DNA from 4 places in the Paracoccus ferrooxidans genome. Region 4 is predicted to be linked to each of the others. Evidence: riboswitches for the same ligand, from Rfam matches in the RefSeq annotation. Region 4 holds a riboswitch; each other region holds the start of a gene.
What was found. A riboswitch is a leader RNA that binds a small molecule or an ion and turns the genes downstream of it on or off. The one in region 4 is predicted to bind cobalamin.

Region 1: linked by a shared signal. The riboswitch ahead of E3U26_RS09735 (CbtB domain-containing protein) and the one ahead of E3U26_RS16525 (TroA family protein) in region 4 are both predicted to bind cobalamin.
Region 2: linked by a shared signal. The riboswitch ahead of E3U26_RS22945 (TonB-dependent receptor plug domain-containing protein) and the one ahead of E3U26_RS16525 (TroA family protein) in region 4 are both predicted to bind cobalamin.
Region 3: linked by a shared signal. The riboswitch ahead of nrdH (glutaredoxin-like protein NrdH) and the one ahead of E3U26_RS16525 (TroA family protein) in region 4 are both predicted to bind cobalamin.

Annotation. Positions count from the first base shown of each region.
Region 1 is NZ_CP038198.1:1,935,362-1,940,934, forward strand. Features, by position in the region: gene cobO (cob(I)yrinic acid a,c-diamide adenosyltransferase) at 1-5, shown strand, start outside; gene E3U26_RS09715 (hypothetical protein) at 65-1,567, shown strand; gene bluB (5,6-dimethylbenzimidazole synthase) at 1,601-2,224, opposite strand; gene E3U26_RS09725 (hypothetical protein) at 2,227-2,760, opposite strand; gene E3U26_RS09730 (CbtA family protein) at 2,830-3,528, opposite strand; gene E3U26_RS09735 (CbtB domain-containing protein) at 3,530-3,706, opposite strand; cobalamin riboswitch at 3,743-3,948, opposite strand; gene E3U26_RS09740 (endonuclease/exonuclease/phosphatase family protein) at 4,109-5,161, opposite strand; gene leuD (3-isopropylmalate dehydratase small subunit) at 5,152-5,573, opposite strand, start outside.
Region 2 is NZ_CP038202.1:1,214,616-1,220,188, reverse strand. Features, by position in the region: gene E3U26_RS22955 (FecCD family ABC transporter permease) at 1-338, opposite strand, end outside; gene E3U26_RS22950 (ABC transporter substrate-binding protein) at 335-1,183, opposite strand; gene E3U26_RS22945 (TonB-dependent receptor plug domain-containing protein) at 1,177-3,063, opposite strand; cobalamin riboswitch at 3,199-3,416, opposite strand; gene E3U26_RS22940 (SLC13 family permease) at 3,556-5,331, shown strand; gene E3U26_RS22935 (aminotransferase-like domain-containing protein) at 5,365-5,573, opposite strand, start outside.
Region 3 is NZ_CP038202.1:1,205,508-1,211,080, forward strand. Features, by position in the region: gene E3U26_RS22895 (YeiH family protein) at 1-971, shown strand, start outside; gene E3U26_RS22900 (DUF6635 family protein) at 1,039-1,869, shown strand; partial or broken gene E3U26_RS22905 (alpha-hydroxy-acid oxidizing protein) at 1,859-2,778, opposite strand; cobalamin riboswitch at 2,942-3,132, shown strand; gene nrdH (glutaredoxin-like protein NrdH) at 3,225-3,446, shown strand; gene nrdI (class Ib ribonucleoside-diphosphate reductase assembly flavoprotein NrdI) at 3,455-3,871, shown strand; gene nrdE (class 1b ribonucleoside-diphosphate reductase subunit alpha) at 3,853-5,573, shown strand, end outside.
Region 4 is NZ_CP038201.1:721,308-726,880, reverse strand. Features, by position in the region: gene E3U26_RS16540 (pseudoazurin) at 1-376, opposite strand, end outside; gene E3U26_RS16535 (ABC transporter ATP-binding protein) at 389-1,159, opposite strand; gene E3U26_RS16530 (FecCD family ABC transporter permease) at 1,156-2,205, opposite strand; gene E3U26_RS16525 (TroA family protein) at 2,202-3,209, opposite strand; cobalamin riboswitch at 3,304-3,502, opposite strand; gene E3U26_RS16520 (helix-turn-helix domain-containing protein) at 3,564-4,997, opposite strand; gene aceB (malate synthase) at 5,132-5,573, shown strand, end outside.

The DNA of each region.
Region 1 (5,573 bases), on a different replicon from region 4:
TCTAGCCTGTTTCCTGTCATCTGCCGCTTGTGCAGGACCAGTGAATTCGAAAGGATGTTCGGACATGTTTGCGAGACAAGGCCTTGTGGCGCTGCTGGCGATCTGCCCCGTCTCGGCGGCCTGGGCCGTGCCCGCCACCGAAGAGGGGGCCGCGCGGCTGAGCGGCGTTTTCCAGACCTATTTCGGCGGCACCGAGGGCGTGGTCGCCGTCACCCCCCAGGGCGAAAGCTATGAGCTGCGGATCGACCCGGCGCCGCTGCTGGCGCAGGTTCCGGCCGAGCAGGCCCAGGTCAGCGTCTCGGCCCTGACCTATCGGCTGACCGACAATGGCGACGGCAGCTGGGGCGTCAGCGAGGACCAGGTGCTGAGCTGGTCGGTGGTGGTGCCGCGCCTGTTCGAGCAGAAGGGCACGACCAAGGTCGAATCCACCGGCATCTGGGACGAGGGGCTGATGAGTTTCCGCGAACAGACGGCGGTGATGACGGATTACGTCATCGAGTCGGTGCAATATGCGCCCCCGCCGCCGCCCGGCGCCGAAGCCGCGCCCGAACAGCCCCCGGCCGAGCCCGAGGTGGTCTCGCGCGATCACCAGCGCACGGCGCGGATGGAGGTGTCGCTGACCGGCGCGCCCGGCAAGGCCGGCGGCGTCGACCAGGCCATGAGCTTCACCGCCGAGGGGCTGGAGCAGTCGCAGGAGATCCTGATGGGTCCGGGCGGCCAGCCGATGACCTTCCAGATCACCGCGCCCGGCTACGAGGGCAGCGGCCAGATCACCGGCGCGCGCACCGAAGGCATGCTGTCCCTGCTCGCCTGGTTCGTCGCCCATCCGTCCGAGGAGCTGATCAAGGGCTCGCAGGACGGGCTGCGCGACAAGCTGGCCGCCGCCATGCCGCTGTGGGACGACCTGTCGATGGACGCGGTCCTGCATGATCTGAAGATCGGCTCTCCGCTGGGCGAATTCGGCCTTGCCTCGACCAAGGTGACGGTCGGCCTGTCCGGCGCCACCGCCGATGGCCGGCTGCACGAACGGGTGGCGCTGTCGGGCGTGACCGTGCCCGAGGGCGTGCTGCCGCCCTGGGTCGAGCCGATCCTGCCGCAAGAGGTGACGCTGGACTTCACCGCCTCGGGCTTCGATCTGGCGGCGCCGGCGAAGATGCTGATCGAGGGCTTCGACCTGGCCGCCGAGGAACCCTTTGCGCGGCTGGTGCCCGAACAGCTGCAGGCGGCGCTGCTGCCCGGCGGCACGGCCGACCTGAAGCTTGCGCCGTCGCAGATCAAGGGCGACGGCTACCAGATCGACTACCGCGCGGACATCGCGGCCGGTCCGGGCGCGGCGCCCACCGGCGCGGCGCTGATCTCGGCCACGGGGCTCGACAAGGTCGAGGCGGCGCTGGCCGCGGCCCCGCCCGAAGAGGCCGCCCAGCCGCTGATGATGCTGCGCATGGCCCGCGCCATGGCCAAGCCCGGCGCGAGCGGCGAGAATGTCTGGGACATCCAGATGCCCGAGGGCGGCGGCCCCTTTACCGTCAACGGTCAGCCCATGGGCCCGGCCACCTCGCAGCCCTGAACCAAGCGGCCCCGCCCGATGCGGCGGGGCCTTTCAGCGCCGCTGCCAGCCGGGGGCGGTGTTTTCCTGCCAGCCGGTGCGGTGCAGCAGCGGCGTGTCGTCGGTGAACTCGGGCCAGCCGAGGCAGAGCAGCGCCGAGAACTCCCAGCTTTCGGGCACCGCCAGCAGCGGGCCGATCCGCGCGGGGTCGAGGATCGAGACCATGCCCAGGCCCAGGTTGCGCACCCGTGCCGCCAGCCACAGCGCATGGATCGCCATCGCCGTCGATTGCCGCAGGGTCTGCGGCATGGTGGCGCGGCCAAGGCCGTGGCCCTCGGACGGGTCGATCTCGGTAAAGACGGCCAGCCAGACCGGCGCGCGGTCCAGCCCGGCGAGCTTCAGCGCATCGTATTCCTGCCGCTGCCGGCCCTGGTAGCGGGCGGCGGCCCGGGCATTGCAGCGCAGGAAATCGGCGCGGATCGCGGCGCGCAGATCGGGGCTTTCGACCCGGATCACCCGCCAAGGCCGGGCATTGCCGACCGAGGGCGCCAGTTCCATCGCCGCGCGCAATTCCTCCAGCAGCGGCTCGGGGATCGGGTCGTCGCGGAAATGCCGCACGTCGCGGCGCCAGCGCAGGATGCGGTCCAGCGCCGCCTGGTCCTCGGGGCCGAACCGCATCATCAGGGCGTGGCGCAAATGGCGCTGTCGGGCAGGCCCTCGGCCCCGGCGCGGATGCCGACAGGGCGGTCGGGCACGGTCAGTTCCACGGCGAGCGGCCGGCCCGCCACGGTCAGCGGGCGGTGGTCGTTCGAGTTCAGCTCGACCCGCAGCCGGTCGCCGGCGGCGAGCATGTCGAGGTGATGGGCCGGGCCGTAGAGCCGGGCGATCTTGGCGCCGTTCAGGTAAAGATGCGCATGCCCCTCGCCGCGGCGATCGGCCAGCCCGGCATGTTCGGGGGCGAAGCAGAAGCCCTCGGCCTCGACGAACAGGTTCCAGCCGGCGGTGCTGTCGGGCTCCAGCCGGGCCGAGGCGGTGGCGCTGCCCGCGGGCAGGTCGATGGGCGCGCCGTGGTCATGCGCCGCGGCCTGGGTGCCGTGGCCACGCGCGCCGTGGTCGTGGCCGTCCAGCGTGATGCCGTTGGCGGCGGCGATGACGAAGCCCATGCCGCCGCCGAAGATCAGGCCGATCAGCAGCATCGGGATCGAACGATCCATGTCTTTTCCCCGCTTTCATGAAAGGCCGGGCGCGACAGGCACGCCCGGCCGAAAGGGTTGCGGCCCGGATCAGGCGGCTTGCGGCACCGGCGCGCGCTGGCTTTCGCGCTGCCAGAACCAGCCGGCCAGCAGGCCGAGCAGCGCCCAGGCCATGGCGCCGGCACCCAGGGCGCGCCCGGCGAATTCCGCCGAAAGCTCGGGCGGGACCGGGCCGGCATAGCTGTCCGGCTGCGGCGCGCCGATCACATGCGGCGCCAGGATCAGCACGATGGCCACGCCCCAGGCCGCCCAGCCCTTGCCAAAGGCGACCAGCCACAGCGCCAGCCCGGTGGCGGCGGCGGTGCCCAGCCACCAGATCGCGCGCAGCTGCACATCGGCGGCGGCGACGCCCGGCACTTCCGGCGCCAGGCCGAAGGCGGGGGCAAGCTGCATGGTCAGGTAGCCGGCCAGACCCCAAAGCAGCCCCTGCCGCGCCGTGACCGCGTTGCCCTGCGCCTCGGACAGCGCCATCAGCGCCACCAGCATCAGCCCGTAGCCGGCATAGACCATCATGGTGAACAGGACCGAAAGCATGTTGCGGGTCCATTCGAAGGGCCCCAAGTCCTGGTGCGCGCTGACGGCCTCGGCGCCGAAATGGGCCAGTTGGCCGGATTCATACAGTTCGGCATGCAGCAGCACGGGCTGCACGAACCAAAGCTGCAACAGGGCGGCAATCAGCCCCGTTGCAGCGCCAGCGATCAACCCGCTGGTCAGAATGCGCGAGAACATGTCAGTGGCAGGGGAAGCCGGTCGCGTGACGCACGTCATGGGCGGCGTCATGCAGGGTCTCGGCCTGCACCAGCCCGGACATGAAGATCAGCCCGAAGCCGATCGCGAAGGCGGCGATGGCGGGAAACAGGACCGAGGCGCGGCTGGCGCCGGCGGCGGTCATGGGTTTTGCGGTCATCTGCGACCCTTTCCTTTGGTCGTCCAACCCGACGACATTGCGGTTCCTGCATCGGCAGGTCTCCTGGCTTGCGGGTCACGGCAGACGCCCGCCTTCCCGGCCGGATGGCCAGTGGCGCGATGGACGTCCGCTCTCCGCCTACAGTCGCGGGGGCGGCTGCGGATTTGGCCCCTGGATGCCCCGGGGCCGCACCGCATTCCCTTTTGGCCCCGGAAAGGGGCACCGATACACGCGCATGTTACCTGCGATGCCGCGGCGGCGGCAAGCGGAATCGGGTGGCCGCTGCGGGCGGGGTCGAAGGCCGGGCGACGGGCCGGCGGGCGGCGCCGTCGCATGGGTATTTGGACAACGGAGAAGACGCCGGGGCATCGCGCGGGGGCGGGCGGAAGGGGCTTGTCCGAATCAGGGTGCCGGCGGCCAGTCCAGGTCGACCCAGACCAGCCGGTGCGCGGAAGCGGCCAGCGCGGCCTTGGCCAGCGGTCCCTCGGCCGGCCAGAACACGCCCGAGTCCAGCACCTTGAGCGGCCTTGCCGGCAGGACGTAATCGACGCGCAGGTTGCCCGGCGGCTTGTCGTCCGGCCAGTCGCCGGTATCCAGCGCCGGATCGCCCCGGTGGCCGTCGTTCACCCCGCCCTTGGCCGCCGCGCCGCCCGCGCTGCGGGGCAGGGGGTCGGTGACATGCGCCATGATCCGGGCCAGCGCCTCGGGCCGGCCTTCGCTGTCCAGGGGGTCGAGGTTCAGGTTCCCGGCCAGAACGAAGGGGCCGTCAGGCAGGTGATGCAGCCAGAACGCCAGCTCGTCATGGTTGCGTCGCCCGTTCAGATCCTCGGGCCCGTCGAAGACCGGCGGCGTCGCGGACATGGCCAAGAGGTGCAGCGGCCGGCCCGCGACCGTGACCACCGCATCCCAATGCGCGGTCGAGGACAGGCGGCGGATGGCCGCCACCTCCTCGGGCAGCGGCGGCATCAGGTTGTCGGGCAGGTCGCGCCACAGGAAATCCGTGTAATCCTTGACCGGACCGATGGGATGGCGCGACAGGATCGCCATGCCCCCCTGTCCCGAGAAGGTGCCGAAGCCCTGCGCATCGTCGGCCGTGCCCAGCCGCCCGTCGGCGTTCAGGTCGAGCCCGGTCGCCATGCCGGAATTCGGCCGGGCGGCGAAGCGGTGCGGATAGTCCAGCCCGGCCTGCGCCAGCCTGGCGGCAAAGGCGTCCAGCGCGCTGTCCTTGTAATCCCAGTCGAAATGCGTCAGCAACAGGATGTCGGGCCGGGTTTCCGCCAACACCTGCACCACGGCGTCGATCTGCGCATCCTTGCGGCCGAGGTCGCGCAACAAAAGCCCCGGCCCGTCGCGCGACAGGTCGGGGCTGAAGGTCGCGATCCGCAGCGGATCGGCCTGGGCGGCCAGGCCAAGGGCGGCCAGCAGGGCCGCCCCGGCAAGCAGCCTTACACCCAAGGCCGGCTCTGGGCCATCTGCGCCTCGTAGGCGTCGATGGCGGGGGCCTTTTCCATGGTCAGGCCGATGTCGTCCAGCCCGTTCAGCAGGCAGTGGCGGCGGAACGGGTCCAGCTCGAAGGGGAAGCTCTGCCCGTCCGAGGTGGTCACGGTCATGTTTTCCAGATCCACGGTCATGCGGGCGTTGGCGCCCTTCTTGGCGTCCTCCATCAGCACGTCCACCACCTCTGGCGGCATGACGATGGGCAGGATGCCGTTCTTGAAGCAGTTGTTGTAGAAGATGTCGGCGAAGCTGGTCGAGATCACGCAGCGGATGCCGAAATCCAGCAGCGCCCAGGGCGCGTGTTCGCGCGAGCTGCCGCAGCCGAAGTTGTCGCCGGCGACGATGATCTGGCTGTCGCGCCAGGCCGGCT
Region 2 (5,573 bases), on a different replicon from region 4:
GCGGCGGAAAGCCCGGTCTGGATCGCCAGCACCGCCCCCAGCGCGGCCGAGGCGCTGGTGCCGATCAGCCCCGGCTCGGCCAGCGGGTTGCGCAGGAAGCCCTGCAGCACCGCCCCGGCCATCCCCAGCGCCGCGCCCACCAGCAGGCCCAGGATGGCGCGCGGCAGGCGCAATTCGCGCATGACCAGCGCCAGCAGGTCATCGCCGCCGTGAAACAGCGCGGCCAGGCTTTCGCCCGGCCCGATCCCCGCCGGGCCGGTCAGCAGCGAGGCCAGGAACAGGGCCGCGACCAGCGCGGACAGCGCGGCCATCAGCAGCGGATAGCGCGGCCCGGTCATGGCCGGGCCTGCAAGGCAAGGCGCGCGTCGCGCAGCTGCGAGACGGCGCGCAGGATATGCGGATTGCCGCAGACCCAGTCGGGATCGGACATGACCTCGGCCGGCCTGCCGCGGGCCAGCGCCTTCAGCGCCGGGTGGTCCAGCACCTCCTGCGCGCGGGCATGCCCGGCATAGCGGCGGCCCTCGACCAGCAGGTCGGGGTCGGAAAGCAGCAGCGTTTCCAGCGGCAGCACCCCGCCCGAGGGCAGGCCGAGTTCGTCGGCGACATTGTCGAAGCCGGCCAGCGCCACGATCTCGCCCGCCAGGCTGTCCGAGCCCGAGCTGTAGCCGTTCGCGGCATAGAGCGCGGCGCGCGGCCGCGGGCCCTGCGCATCCGAAAGCCGCGCCAGGTCGGCGTCGAAGCGCGCGAGCATGGCGCGGGCCTGGGCCTCGCGGCCCAGCACCGCGCCCATGCGGCGGATATTGGCGCGGATGCCCGCCAGGTCGCTTTCGATCGGAAAGACCTCGACCGGGATATCCAGCCGGCGCAACAGCCGGACGGTCTCGGGCGTGGTCCAGGCCCCGGCCAGCACCAGGTCGGGCCGCATCAGGAAGATTTCCTCGGCCAGGCCATGGTTGACGGGCAGGCGGCCGGCCTCGGCCGCCATGGCCGAAGCGCTGGGATCCTGCGCCAGATAGGAAACCGATACCAGCTGGCCCGGCGCCGCCAGCATCATCGCCAGCTGGTCGGTGCAGAGGTTCATCGACAGCACTCGGCGCGGCGGCTCGGCCGCGGCGGGCTGGAAAAATCCCGGCAGGATCAGGCCGGCCAGAAGGCCGGCGACAAGGCCGAGCCGCCTTACCATTTCGCCGTCAGGCCGGCGTAAAGGGTGCGGCCCTGCGAGGCATAGCCCCAGACATCGGAATATTCCTTGTCGAACAGGTTCACGACGCGGCCGGTCACGCGGAGATTCGCGGTCAGGTCGTAGCCCGCCGCCAGGTTGACCACGGTATGGGCGGGCAGTTCGCGGGTCGGGTAGGCACCCCAATATTGCGTATCCCAATTGCCCGAGACATGGCGAATGTCCGCCGTGACGGTGCCACGCCCTTCCAGGACGGCCAGCGTCGCCGACAGGCCCAGTTCATGCCGGGGCCGGCGCACCTCGACCGAGCCGTCCGGGTTGCGGGCGTCCAGATAGGTGTAGTTCAGCGCGACATCCAGGCTGTCGGTCGCCTTGATGCGGGCCGTCACCTCGACCCCTTCGCGCGGGCTTTCGCCGGCCTGGTTGCGATAGCTGTAATAGCTGGTGCCGCCCTCGGCGCGGACCAGATAGCTTTCGATCTCGTCGCGCAGCTTTTCGTTGAAATAGGTGACGTCGACCACGCCCATGCCATTGGGAAGTTGCGCCTCGACGCCCAGGTCGAATCCGCGGTTCTTTTCGGGCTTCAGGTTCGGATTGCCCAGGTAGACCGAAGAGCCATAATCCGCATTGGCGTAAAGCTCGAAATAGGACGGGTTGACCAGCCCGGTCCCGGCCGAGGCGTGCAGGCGGAAGGGCCGGTCCGGCACGTGCCAGGACAGGCCCAGGTTCCAGCTGGTGAAGTCCTCGAACACCTTGTTGCCGTCGTGGCGGACACCGGCCTGGACATCCAGCCCGTTGTCCAGAAAGCCGCGATACTCCAGCGCGACCGAGGTCATCTCGCGCCGGTTTTCCGGGGCCGAGGAGCTTTCGTCCCTTTGCCGCTCGGCCAGCACGTTCAGCAGGTGCGACGCCTCGGCCACCGTGCCGTCGATGCCGAAGCTGCCGCGGTATTTCAGCTTGCGCGTCTCGCCGCGCGTGACCGGGCCGCCCTCGTAGCTTTGCTTGTAGATCGTGTCCTGATAGTCCAGCCGATGCGTCAGCCGGCCGCCCAGCATGGAATATTCGGCCCAGATCCCGCCCTGGAACTCGTCGCGTTCGCTGTATTTGTGCGGGTCGTCCACCACATATTCCTGCGCGCTGGTCGCGGACCAGCTGGTGGAATCGTAATCGTATTTCTCCTTCGCGCGGCGCAGGGTGGTGCCCAGGCGCAGATCCTCGCCGATCTGCCAGTCGCCCGAAAGCCCGATGGTCTTGCGGTTGGTCCCGTCCTTTTCGCCGCCGTCGCCCGACTGGTCATAGCCGTGGTCGTCCCGCGCCGAGAGGGTCAGCGCGATCCCGCCCTGCGCGCCGCGCTGGCTGACATGGGCCGAGGCGGCGGCGCCGTTGCCCAGCTCGACCGAGCCGCCGTAATGCAGCCCCGGCCCGCCCCTGCGGGTGATGATATTGATGACGCCCGCCGAGGCGTTCGAGCCGTAATAGACCGATTGCGGCCCGCGCAGCACCTCGATGCGCTCGATATTGGCGGTCTCCAGCCCGGACAGGATGTATTCGTCGGCCCCGCCCGTCGCCTCGATCCCGTCGATCAGGATCAGCGTGTGGTTGCCCTCGCCGCCGCGGATGCGGACCTGGGTGAAGGTCGAGCCGGTGGCCGAGACCGAAACCCCCGGCACGGCGCGCAGCGCGTCCTGCACGGTGGCGATGCCCCTGGCCTCGATCTCGGCGGCGGTCAGCACGGTATGGGCGCGGGCATAGCCGCCCTCGGCCACGGCGGTCAGCCCGCCCGAGATCACCACCTCGTCCAGGCGATAGCCTTCCTGGCCGGTGGCGGCCGCCGGCAGCAGGGCGGCGGTGGCGGCCAGCAGGGAAACCGGAGTTCTGAACATTCCAAAGCCTTTCCAGCACGGGCCCGCGGCCCGCGATTTGCAGAAATGCCCTGCGGAAAGGCTGGCAGGCCCGACCGCAGGACGACGATCGTCACCTCTGCGGAACGGCCGCTTTCCAGACGCGCCCCGCGCCGGAAATGGGTGATCGCCACGGCAGGTCTCCTGGCTTGCGGATCGCTGCTCAGGCCGGCCTTCCCAGGAGATCCCAGTGGCACGTTCGACCGTCGCTCACCGCTTACAGTTGCGGGGGCAGCCCCGGCCTTGCCCTGGCCGCATCGCGGCCGGCGGGCGCACCGGTGTTCCCTTTTCATCCGGCGCGCAAGCCCGCCGGAACCGTAGCGGCCCCGCATTGCCGCAGCCGGGCGCCGGCTGTCAAGCGGCAATGCGCCCTGCGCCCGGCCGCCGCGACAACCTGTCCGGGAACGCGGCCGCGGAACCGCCCGCCGGGCCGCGGCATTGGGTCAGGTATCCGACGGAAGGGAAGGTCAAGCGATGGCCATGCCGCAGATCCTGGCCGTGCTGATCCTTTGCGCGATGATGGCGCTGTTCGTCTGGGGGCGGCTGCGCTACGACGTGGTGGCGATGATCGCGCTGCTGGCTTCGCTGCTGGCCGGCACGGTCAAGCCGGAGGAGGCGTTCCGCGGCTTCAGCGACGACATCGTCATCATCGTCGGCAGCGCGCTGGTGGTCAGCGCCGGCATCTCGCGCTCGGGCGTGATCGAGGCGGTGATGCGCCGGATGCTGGGGCGGTTGCGGACCCTGCGCTGGCAGCTTCTGGTGCTGGTCGGCTCGGTCACGGGCCTGTCGGCGCTGGTCAAGAACATCGGCGCGCTGGCCATGCTGATGCCGGCGGCGCTGAAGATGGCGCGGCGCTCGGGGCATTCGCCCTCGGCCTATCTGATGCCGATGGCCTTCGGCTCGCTCCTGGGCGGGCTGATCACGCTGGTCGGCACCTCGCCCAACATCATCGTCTCGCGGGTGCGCGAGCAGATGACGGGCCAGCCCTTCACCATGTTCGACTATGCGCCGGTCGGCCTCGGCCTGTCGCTGGTGGGGCTGGTCTTCCTGCTTTTCGCCCATCGGCTGCTGCCGCGCGACCGCCGTGCGACGGCCTCGCTGAGCGAGGCGGTGAACATCAGCGACTATCACACCGAGGCCACCGTCCCCGAGGGCGCCGGCATCGTCGGCATGACGGTGGGCGAGTATCTCAGCGCCGTCGATGGCGAGGTGGCCGTGACCGGGCTGATCCGCGGCGGCGCGCGCCGCGCGGTGACGCTGCCCGACACGGTGATCGAGATGGGCGACACGCTGCTGTTGCGCGGCGAGCCGAATGCGCTGGAACGCGCCGTGACCAAGCTGGGCATGGAGCTGACCCGGCAGGATGCGGCGGCCGAAGAGGGGCTGCCGGCCGACAAGATCGGCGTGATCGAGGCGGTGATCGCTCCGGCCTCGCTTCTGGTCGGCCAGACGGTGGGGCGGATCGCGCTGTTCGACCAGCATGGCGTGAACCTGATCGCGATTTCGCGCGCCGGGCATCGCATGACGCAGCGGCTCAGCCGGACGGTGCTGGCGGCGGGCGACGTGCTGCTGGTGCAGGGGCCGATCGAGCTGTTGCCCGAGCGGATGCGCGTGCTGGGCCTGCTGCCCCTGGCCGAGCGCCATATCCGGCTGGGCGGGGTGCGCAAGCAATTGCTGCCGGTGCTGATCCTGGCGGTCGCCATGGCGGCGACGGCGGCGGGGCTGGTGCCGGTCGCCGTCGCCTTCTTCGCCGCCGCCGTGCTGATGATCCTGACCGGCGCGATCAGCGCCGAGGAAGCCTATGAGGCCATCGAATGGCCGATCCTGATCATGCTGGGCGCGCTGATCCCGGTCAGCGAGGCGCTGCAAAAGACCGGCGTGACCGACCTGCTGGGCGCGTGGCTGTCGCAGGCGGCGACGGGCCTGCCGGTCTGGGGCGCGGTGACGCTGATCCTGGTCACGGCCATGGCGGTCACGCCCTTCCTGAACAATGCCGCGACCGTGCTGGTCATGGCCCCCATCGCCGCGACCTTTGCCGACCAGCTCGGCTATCGGCCCGATGCCTTCCTGATGGCGGTGGCGGTGGGCGCAGGCTGCGATTTCCTGACCCCCATCGGGCATCAGTGCAACACGCTGGTGATGGGGCCGGGCGGCTATCGCTTTGGCGACTACGCCCGGCTGGGGGCGCCGCTGTCGGCGCTGGTGGTGCTGACCGGCGTGCCGCTGATCCTGCTGGTCTGGCCGGTCTGACGGGCGGTCTGACGGGCCGTGTGACGGGCCGGTTCAGCCCGTCTCGGCCAGCGCGGCGCGGATGGCGCGGGCCAGGCGGCGGCAGCCCTCTTCCAGCCGCTCGGGCGGGTTCAGGGTAAAGTTCAGCCGCAGCGAACGGCGGTCCAGCCCCTCGGGGTCGAAGACGCTGGAGGGCGAGATGCAGACCCCCTCGGCCATCGCATGATGCAGCAGCCGGTCGGTGTCCAGCCGCGGATCGCGCG
Region 3 (5,573 bases), on a different replicon from region 4:
GGCTTTCCGCCACGCTGCCGGGGCTGGGGCTGACCTTCGGCATCGCGGTCCTGGCGACGGCGGTGCAGCGCTTCTCGGGCATCCCGGCGCTCAGCCCGCTGGTGGTGGCCATGGTGCTGGGCATGGCGCTGCGCAACCTGGCCGGCACGCCCGAGGCGGCGCGGCCGGGCATCGGCTTTTCGCTGCGCCGCGTCTTGCGTTTCGCCATCGTGCTGCTGGGCTTCCAGCTGACGCTGGAGCAGTTGCGCGCCGTGGGCCTGCCGGGGGTAGCGGTGATCGCGGTGGTGCTGGCCGCGACCTTCGTCTTCACCAAATGGGCCGGGCGGGCGCTGGGGGTCGAGGCGCGGCTGGCCGAGCTGATCGCGGCCGGCACCTCGGTCTGCGGCGCCTCGGCGGTGATCGCGACGAACACGGTCACGCGCGGCACGGACGAGGACGTGGCCTATGCCATCGCCTGCGTGACGGTCTTCGGCTCGCTCTCGATGATCGCCATGCCGCTGCTGGGCGAGATGATGGCGATGGGGCCTTCGCATTACGGCATCTGGGTCGGCGCCACCGTGCATGAGGTGGCGCAGGTCGTCGGCGCCGGTTTCCAGCATGGCGCCGAGGCCGGGCAGGCCGCGACCGTGGCCAAGCTGAGCCGGGTGATGCTGCTGGCGCCGCTGATCCTGGTGCTGGGCGCGCTGGCGCGCCGCGGCGGCAAGGCCGCGCATGGCTCGGCGCCGACGCCCTGGTTCGTGCTGGGCTTCATCGCCGTCGTGCTGCTGAACAGCGCCCTGCCCTTGCCCGAGGCGCTGCATACCGAGGTGGTCGGCCTGACCGCCTTTCTGCTGACCATGGCGCTGGCGGCGATGGGGCTCGAAACCGACATCCGCAAGCTGCGCGCCAAGGGCGTCCGGCCGCTGGCGCTTGGCGCGCTGGCCTGGCTGTTCATCTCGACCCTGGGCCTGGGGCTGGTCGCGCTGCTGTGACGGCGCGGCATTGAGCCGCCCCGCCGCGATGCCTAGATTGGGCGCGATCCGCCAAAGGACCGCGCCCATGGCCCTAAAGCCCGCCGACCCCCGTCCGATGACCCGGCGCGAGACCGAGGTCCGCCGCTTCGTCCGCGCCCGCTATGGCCCGCGCGGCACGCTGGCGCTGCATCGCCACGCGCTCGGCCTCGACCTGCTGCGTGCGCCGGTGAACGTCATGCTGTCGCCGCTGTTCCTGCTGGTGCGGCTGGCCGCGCCGCTTCTGCGCCGGATCGGGCTGCGGCGCGCTGGCGACTGGCTGTCGCGCCGGCAGATCTTCCTGAAATCCGACGTGGCGCAAAGGATCGAGGCGGACCTGGCCCATTTCATTGACGACCTGGCCGAAAAGGGGCTGGCGCCCCGGGCCGCGCCGCAAAGCGTCGCCCGCGCCGTCTCGGACTATGCCGAGACCCGCAATGCGGTCTCCGAGATCACCACCTCGGTCCTGGTGCTGGGCTCGGGGCTCTTGCTGTTCCACCGCGCCACGCCGGGGGTGATCTCGCTGGCCGGGCCGGTCGCGCATCTGCGGGCGCAGGCGCAGGCGGTCGAGGATTTCGCGCTGGGAAGCTGGGCCGGCCGCATGTGGTATGGCGCCTTCCCACGAGAGCTTTCCAGCGTGGATCTGCTGCTGACCGGGGTGGTGCTGGCCATGCTCGCCTCGGTCCTGACCACCTTTGCCGGGCTGGCCGCCGATCCGGTCCAGCTTTGGACCGGCATCCACAAGCGCCGGGTGCTGCGGCTGCTGCGCCGGCTGGACCGGGCCGAGGACGGGCCGGGGCTGGGGCGCGAACATGTGCTGGCCCGGCTGGGCGACCTGTCGGATGCGGCGCTGAGCCTGTGGCGCAGCTTCAAGGGCTAGGCCAAAGCACGGTTCCATCGATCCCGGCCAGGTCGCGGCGTCCGGTCAGGGCCATGGCGACCTCCAGCTCGGCGCGCAGGATGGTCAGCATATGCGCGACCCCCGCCGCGCCGCCCACCGCCAGGGCATGGATCTGCGGCCGCCCGACCAGCACCGCCGCGGCGCCCGGGCCAGGGCCTTCAGCGCATCGGTGCCGCGGCGGATTCCGCCGTCGCACAGCACCGGAATGCGCCCGGCGACCTGGCGGGCGACGACCGGCAGAGCCTCGGCCCTCGCCGGCAGCGTGTCGAGCGCCCGGCCGCCGTGGTTCGAGACGATCACCCCGTCCGCACCCACCGCCACGGCGCGCTCGGCATCATGCGCCGACATGATGCCCTTCAGGATCACCGGCAACCGGGTCTGCGACTTCCGCCGCGCTCTTTGATCTGGCGCGCGGTCACGACGGTGACGGTCCGTGGCGTGTCGAGCAGCGGCGGGGTGATCTTGTCCGAGGCGCTTTCGGTGGTCTTGTAGCTGGTCTCGGCCTCGCTGCCCTGCTGGCGGCGGATGACCGCCGTGTCCAGCGTCACGGTGTCCTGCGCCTGGGCGGGGCCGCCGACCCCCGCGAAAATGGCAAGGACCGGAAGCAGGCCCAGGGTCGGCAGCAATTGCGCGGCAGACCCCGAGGCTGGCGGTTTGGGATGGGTTTTGTTCATGGGTTATCCCGGCACAAAGATGCCCCGCCTTCCGCCAGCAGGCAGAGGCGACATTAAGTGATGTTTTATCAATAGCTTGCGCTTTATCGCGCCAGAACGGGAACGGGAACGGGAACCCCGGCTCACGTGCGCGCGATCCACGCAAGAGGGCGAATTGTCGCTTTGTCAAACGACGCGACGTCATTCCATGCCATGTCCCCGCGCCTGTTGCCATATTCCAACAGGCCCGCAGGTGGGGCGGTCCGTGGCCGCAGCCCGTCCACCGCCATGGCCCGGCGGCAAATCGAGCCCCTGGCGCGATCCGGGAACCCCACCAGATATTCCGGGCGCGGCCCGGCCATCCACTAAATATGGATTGACCCGGCCCGTGACCCGTGGCTAACTGCCGGGGTCATGGTTGCCCTGGGGCCGACTCGGGGATGAAAAGGGAAGCCGGTGAAAAGCCGGCACTGCCCCCGCAGCTGTAAGCGGCGAGCGACGCTGGAATGCCACTGGGGCCAAGGCTCCGGGAAGGCCGGCTAAGCCGAGACCCGCAAGTCAGAAGACCTGCCATGGCGCGAAAGGACGAAACCGTGCGGCGGGCGCGGGGCTGGAACAGGGTCCGGTGGCACGCCCATCGGCCCGGCCCCCTCTTGCCGACAGAACAGAAGGAGCCGAGCCATGTCCATCACCGTTTACTCCAAGCCCGCCTGCGTGCAATGCACCGCCACCACGCGGGCGCTCGACGCGCGCGGCCTGGCCTATCAACTGATCGACCTGACCGAGGACGACGCGGCGATGGAACTGGTCGTCTCGCTGGGCTATCGCCAGGCCCCGGTGGTCGTCGCCGGCGATGCGCATTGGGCGGGCTTCCGGCCCGACATGATCGGCCGGCTGTCCTGACCGGCGCCATGGGCGGGCTGGTCTATTATTCCTCGGCCTCGGGGAACACCGCGCGCTTCGTGGCGCGGCTGGGGCTGGCGGCCGGGCGCATCCCGGTCTCGCCGTGCGATCCGCTGCCCGAGGCGGCAACGCCCTATGTGCTGATCTGCCCGACCTATGCCGACGGGACCGGCCGGGGCGCGGTGCCCAAGCAGGTGATCCGCTTCCTGAACGATCCCGCCCGCCGCGCCGGCCTGCGCGGCGTCATCGCCGCCGGCAACCGCAATTTCGGGGCGACCTATGCCTTGGCCGGCCGGGTGATTTCTGACAAGTGCAACGTCCCCGTGCTGTATCGATTCGAGCTGGCGGGGACTGATCTGGACATTTCCCGCGTGCAGGCGGGGCTTGAGAAATTCTGGGGGACGGAATGCTTGACGATGGCGTAAAGGCCGAGCTGGACTATCACGCGCTGAACGCGATGCTGAACCTTTACGACGGCGAGGGCCGCATCCGCTTCGACGCGGATCGCAAGGCCGCGCGGCAGTATTTCCTGCAGCATGTCAACCAGAACACCGTCTTCTTCCACTCGCTGGACGAGAAGCTGGGCTACCTGGTGGACGAAGGCTATTACGAGGCCGAAGTCCTGGACCAGTATCCGCGCGCCTTCCTGCACCGGATCTGGGACGCGGCCTATGCGCGCAAGTTCCGCTTTCCGACCTTCCTGGGCGCCTTCAAGTATTATACCAGCTACACGCTGAAGACCCGCGACGGGCGGCGCTATCTGGAACGCTACGAGGACAGGGTGGTCATGGTCGCGCTGGCCTTGGCGCGCGGCGACGAGGATCTCGCCATGCGCTTCATGGAGGAAATCCTGTCGGGCCGGTTCCAGCCCGCGACGCCGACCTTCCTGAACGCCGGCAAGAAATCGCGCGGCGAACTGATCTCGTGCTTCCTGCTGCGGCTGGAGGACAACATGGAAAGCATCGGCCGCGGCATCAATTCGGCGCTGCAGCTTTCCAAGCGCGGCGGCGGCGTCGCCCTGATGCTGACCAACCTGCGCGAGGCCGGGGCGCCGATCAAGGGGATCGAGAACCAGTCCTCGGGCGTCATCCCGGTGATGAAACTGCTGGAGGACAGCTTTTCCTATGCCAACCAGCTGGGCGCGCGGCAAGGCGCGGGGGCGGTCTACCTGAACGCGCATCACCCCGACATCCTGCGCTTCCTGGACACCAAGCGCGAGAATGCCGACGAGAAGATCCGCATCAAGACGCTGTCGCTCGGCGTGGTGATCCCGGACGTGACCTTCGAACTGGCCAAGAAGAACGAGGACATGTACCTGTTCTCGCCCCATGACGTGGAAAAGGTCTATGGCATGGCCTTCTCGGAGATTTCCGTCACCGAGAAATATGCCGAGATGGTGGACGACAAGCGCATCCGCAAGAAAAAGATCAACGCCCGCGCCTTCTTCCAGACCCTGGCCGAGATCCAGTTCGAAAGCGGCTATCCCTATATCATGTTCGAGGACACGGTGAACCGCGCCAACCCGGTCGCCGGCCGCATCAGCATGTCGAACCTGTGCAGCGAGATCCTGCAGGTCAACGAGGCCAGCACCTTCGACGAGGATCTGAGCTATCGCCACCTCGGCACGGATATTTCCTGCAACCTCGGCTCGCTCAACATCGCCGCGACCATGGACGGGCCGGATTTCGGCGCCACGGTCGAGGCGGCGATCCGGGCGCTGACCGCGGTGTCGGAAATGTCGGCGATCGAGGCCGTGCCCTCGATCCGGCGCGGCAACGACGAGGCCCATGCGGTGGGGCTGGGCCAGATGAACCTGCACGGGTTCCTGGCGCGCGAGCGCATCCATTACGGCAGCCCCGAGGGGATCGAGTTCACCTCGGTCTATTTCGCCGCCGTCGCCTATCACGCCATCCGCGCCTCAAACCTGTTGGCGCAGGAAAAGGGCCGCAGCTTCAAGGATTTCGAGACGTCGAAATATGCCGACGGCACGTTCTTCGACAAATACGTGACGCGCGACTGGCTGCCGACGCTGCCCGATGTCGCGCGGGTGTTCGAGGGTGTCGCGCTGCCCACGCGCGAGGACTGGGCCGCGCTGCGGGACGCGGTGATGCGGCATGGGCTTTACAA
Region 4 (5,573 bases):
CGGGCAGGTCGTCGGGCAGGTCGGCCTCGGTCGCGGGCCTGTCGCCGACCTGGATCAGCATCGCCATGCCCATGGTGTAATGGGGCGAGCACTTGATGCCCCAGATGCCCTCGGCGTCCAGCGTGACCTCGATTTCCTCGTTGATCTTGCCGATGAATTTCTCGCCACCCTTTGGGATCATCCCGGCGATGGTGGCGGCGTTGTGGCCGGGGTCGGTGGCAAGGAAGCGGACCGTGTCGCCGGGCCGGACCACCAGGTAGTCCGGCTCGAACGGCATCGGGCCGGTGTCGTTGCGGTTGAGCATCCTGACCTCATGCAGTTCGGCCAGGGCGGCTGCGGGCAGCAGGCAGGCAAGAAGCGCGGCGCGAAGCAGCATTGGGATGTCCTTTCAGGCAAGGCGTTGGAAGGCGAAGACCGGCCGGCCTCCGCGGGGATGGGGGATGATCTCGGCCTCGACCGCGAAGATCTCGCGGATCAGCGCCGGGGTCAGGATTTCCATCGGCGGCCCCAGCGCCACGCAGCGGCCCGCGCGCAGCACCATGACCCGGTCGCAGCGCAAGGCGTGATGCAGGTCGTGCAGCGCGATGACGGTGGTGACGGAAAGCCGCGCGACCAGGTCGAGGATGGCGATCTGGTGATGGATGTCCAGGTGATTGGTCGGCTCGTCCAGGAGCAGGATGCGCGGCGCCTGGGCATGGGCGCGCGCGATATGGACGCGCTGGCGCTCGCCCCCCGAAAGCGAGGCCCAGTCGCGTCCCGCCATATGCGCCATGTCCACGGCGTCGAGGGCCGCCGCGACGGCGTCGTCGTCCTGGGCACCCCATGGCCGCAGCGGGCCAAGCCAGGGCGTGCGGCCCAGCTCCACCGCGTCGCGCACCGTGATCCGCTCGGCCGTCTCGGCCGATTGCGCGACCAGCGCCAGCCGCCGCGCGATCTGCCGCCGCCCCAGCCGGGCCATGGGCCGGCCCTCCAGCCGGATCTCGCCGCGGCTCGGGCGCAGCAGGCCCGCCATCAGCCCCATCAGCGTCGACTTGCCCGATCCGTTCGGCCCGATCAGGCCCAGGGTCTCGCCCGGATGCAGGCGCAGGCTGATGTCGGACAGGATCTCGCGGCCGCGCACGGCATGGCCGGCGCCGACGGCTTCCAGGATGGGCGTCATCGCTGCCGGCCCCGGATCATGACCACGGCAAAGGCGGGCGCGCCGACCAGCGCGGTGATGACGCCGATGGGCAGCACCTGGCCGGGAATGACGATGCGCGAGACCACGTCGGACAGCACCAGGAACACCGCCCCCGCCAGCGCCGTCGCCGGGACCAGCCTGGCATGGCGCGGCCCGACGAGGATGCGCATCGCATGCGGCACCACCAGCCCGACGAAGCCGATGGCCCCGGCGATCGAGACCATGATCGCCGTCGCCAGCGAGGCCGTGCCGATCAGCAGCGCCTGCGTGCGCCGCAGGTCGATGCCAAGCGACGCGGCGCTTTCCGCCCCGAAGGCGAAGGCGTCGAGCGTGCGCGCATGCCACAGCCCGATCCCCAGCGCCAGCGCCGCCATCGGCACCGCGACCCAGCTGTCCGGCCAGCGCACGCCCGACAGGTTGCCCAGCAGCCAGAACATGATGCCGCGCGCCTGCTCGGCGCTGGCCGATTGCGCGATGATCAGCGCGGTCAGCGCGTTGAACATCTGCGAGCCGGCGATGCCCGCCAGGATGATGACCCCGGCGCCGCGCATTCCGGTCCCGCCGCCGGCGGCGCGCGCCAGCGCCGCGACCAGCGCGAAGGCGGTCAGCGCCCCGGCAAAGGCGCCCGCCGACATGCTGAGCAGCCCCGCGCCGATCCCCGCCACCGCGACCGTGACCGCCCCGGTCGAGGCCCCGGCCGAAATCCCCAGCAGATAGGGCTCGGCCAGGGGGTTGCGCAGCAGCGCCTGCAGGATCAGCCCCGACAGCGCCAGGCTTGCGCCGCCGCAGGCCGCGACCACCGCCCGCGACAGCCGGTAATGCCAGATCACGCTGGCGTCGATCGGGTCGAGCGCCGCCGAGCCAAGCCCGGCCTTGACCGCCAGCACTTCGATGACGGTGGCCAGCGGAATGCGCGTCTCGCCCACCGCCGTGCCGAAGAGCAGCGCCGCGACCAGCACGGCGGGGGCCAGCCACAGCCAGCCCCGATTGCGCCCCGTGCTGCGGGTCGCGGCGCGCGCCCTCATTGCAGGTCGAACCCGGCCAGCGAGTCCGCCAGCGATTCCAGCGCGTAGATCGCGCGCACCGAGGGATCCATCGCATTGGCCGGCATGGTCAGGATGCGGTCGTTCTTCACCGCCTCCATCTCGCTTGTCACCGGGTCCGAGGTCAGGAAATCGCGCTTGACGGCGATGTCGTCGGCGGGAAAGCGGCGGCGGTTCATCTCGGCCGCGACGATGAAGGTCGGGCCGGCCTTGGCGATGGTTTCCCAGCCGACGGTCGGCCATTCCTCGGGCGAGGCGACGACATTCTGCACCCCCAGCTTGGACAGCATCCAGCCCGGCACGCCATTGGCGCCCGCGACATAGGGGTCGATCTCGATCTCGGCCGAGGAATACCAGAACAGGCCCGACACGCCCTCGGGCAGGTCCAGCGCCTGCGCCCGCTCGACCGCCGCCGCCTCGCGCGCCTTCAGGTCGGCGATCACCTCGGCCCCGCGCTCCGATACGTCGAAGATCGCCGCCAGTTCCTCGATGCCCTGGTAAAGCAGCGCGGTGTCGAACAGGACCGTGCGCGCGCCGTCCATGCTTTGCGTATTGTCCTTGCCGACGCATTCGGTCGGCATGATCCAGCTGGGGATCTGCGCGTCGTCGAACATCTCGCGCGTGCCGACCGCGCCCTGCGGGCCGATCATCCATTCATAGGCCGTGACCACCAGCCCAGGCTTCTTGGCCAGCACGCTTTCGAAGCTGGGGGCGTTGTCGGCCAGCCGCTCGACCCTGGCGTCCGCCTCGGCAAATTCGGGCAGGACCGGGTTGATCCACAGCGCCGTGCCCGCCACCTTGTCGGCCAGCCCAAGCATATACAGGATCTCGGTCGTGCTTTGCCCGACGCTGACGACGCTTTCGGGCGCCTTGTCGAAAGTGACCTCGTGGCCGCAGCTGGTCAGGGTCAGCGGGTATTCGGTGCCCGCCAGCGCCATCGGCGCCAGGGTGGACGTGGCGATGATCGCCGTGGTGAGCCTCAGCATGATGTTTCCTTCCGCTACATCATGAACAGGCCGGATGAGCGGATGGAGACCGGGCCAATGCCGGTCGCAACCCCTCCCGAGCCGACCCGCTCGGATTGGTCAAACGTCGTCGGCAGGTCTCCTGACTGGCGGGTCACGGCAGGGATGCGGCCTTCCCATGGCACGGGGCCACAGTGGCGTTCTCGCATCCTGCTCGCCGCCTACAGTTGCGGGGGCAGTTCCGGTTCGGGGCCTTGCGACCCCGGCGGATTCCCTTTCAATTCCTTGCGGAAACCGACGCGCTCTCCCTAGCTGCCGGCGCGGGCGCTGGCAAGCGTCAGCATGGGCGCCCGGCCACGGCCTGCCTGCGGGCGCCTAGCCCTCCTCGAAGCTGAAGATCGCCAGGCTGCGCTCGCGCTCGTTCACGCGCAGCCGGCGGTTGATCGGGGCATGGGCGCGGGCCGAGCAATCCGGCCGCTCGCAGAGATAGCAGTTCAGCCCGATATCCACCGGCCGGATGCGGTCCAGGTCGATGCCGTCGGCATAGACCAGCCGCGGCGCATAGGCCACGTCGCAGCCCAGCCCGATCGCCAGCCGTTGCGCCGGTGCGCCATGGGTGCCGCCGGCCCGCGCCACCGTGCGCGCGATCGAGAAATAGCTGGCGCCCTCGGGCATGCGGATGACCTGGGTCTGCACCCGGTCCGGCGTCTCGAAGGCGGCATGGATGTTCCACAAGGGGCAGGTGCCGCCGAAGCGCGAGAACGGGAACCGCCCGGCGCTGAAGCGTTTCGAGATGTTCCCGGCCCGGTCCACCCGCACGAAGAAGAACGGGATGCCCCGCGCCTCGGGGCGTTGCAGCGTCGACATGCGATGCGCGGTCTGCTCGAAGCTGGCGCCGAAGCGGTGGCCCAGCAGCTCGACGTCGTAGCGCGCCGATTCGCAGGCGGCGAGAAAGCGGGCATAGGGCATCATCAGCGCCGCCGCGAAGTAATTCGCCAGGCTCACCCGCATCAGCGCGACGGCAGGCGGGTCGGCCAGTCCCGCCTCGTCGACCAGCCGGGCGATCAGCGGCTCCTGCTCCAGCCGGGCCAGCAGCACGCCGATCTGGAAGCGGCGGCTGGACTGCGCCAGCAGTTCCGACAGCATCAGCTCGCGCCGGTGCGGGTCGAAGCGGCGCAGCTGCTCGCCCATGACCGGGGCGGGCAGGATGCGCACAGCGATGCCATGCGCGGCCAGCCGGCCGGTCAGGGCCATGTGCGGCTCGTTGCGGTGCAGCGCCAGCTCCTCGGCCAGCGCCTCGGCGGCGCGGTCCAGCGCATCGACATGGTTGCGCCGGGCATAGAACCAGCCGCGCACCGCATCGACCGGGCGCGATGTGCCGGCCAGCGCCTCGACCTTGTCGCGATCGGTCAGCGGGTTGTCGTCGGCCTGCGGCCGCAGCAGCGCTTGGCGGTGGCTGTCGTGCAGCCGCACGAAGGCCGCCGCGATCCGGGGCGAGGCTTGCAGCACCGCCTCGATCTCGGCGCGGGACGGCGCGCCCGCCTCCAGCGCCGGATCCTTCAGCGCCGCGGCGAAATCCGCCGCAAGCTGCGCGTCGGTCGAGGGCGCAAGCTCGGCGATGTTCATGTCATAGACCTCGGCCAGCCGCATCAGGAAGCGCGCCGAGGCCGGGCGCTGGTCGGCCTCGATCAGCGTGACATAGCTGGCCGAGACGCCCAGCTCGGCCGCCATCTGCGCCTGGGTCAGCCCCAGCGACTGGCGCAGCACGCGCAGGCGCTGGCCGATGAGCAGTTTCTTGCCTCGGGTCATGTGACAAACCTTACAAGTTCTGCGGCTACACGGTGACAAGATTGACCGCCACACCCGTTGTTTTCAAAGCAATAATGCACATGCAGCATGACATTACTACTGTGACATTACGCCGTGAATCACAGGAGGCCGCCATGCCGCTCGACCGCAATGCCCCACCGCTTCCGCCCGTCGTCCTGCGCGCCGTGCCGGGCGCGCATCATGTCCTGACCCCCGAGGCGCTGGGTTTCGTCGCCGCATTGCAGGCCCGCTTTGGCCTGCGGCTGCATGCGCTGATGGTCGCCCGCGCCCGCCGGCAGGAGCGCATCGACCGGGGCGAGTTGCCCGACTACCTGCCGCAGACGCGCGAGATCCGGCAGGGCATCTGGCAGGCCGCCCCCGTCCCGCCCGCGCTGGAGGATCGCCGGGTCGAGATCACCGGCCCGGTGGATCGCAAGATGATGATCAACGCGCTGAACTCGGGTGCGCGCGTCTTCATGGCCGATTTCGAGGATGCGACCGCACCCAGCTTCGCCAATGTCATCGCCGGGCAGGCGAACCTGATCGACTATCGCGACGGCACGCTGGACCATGACG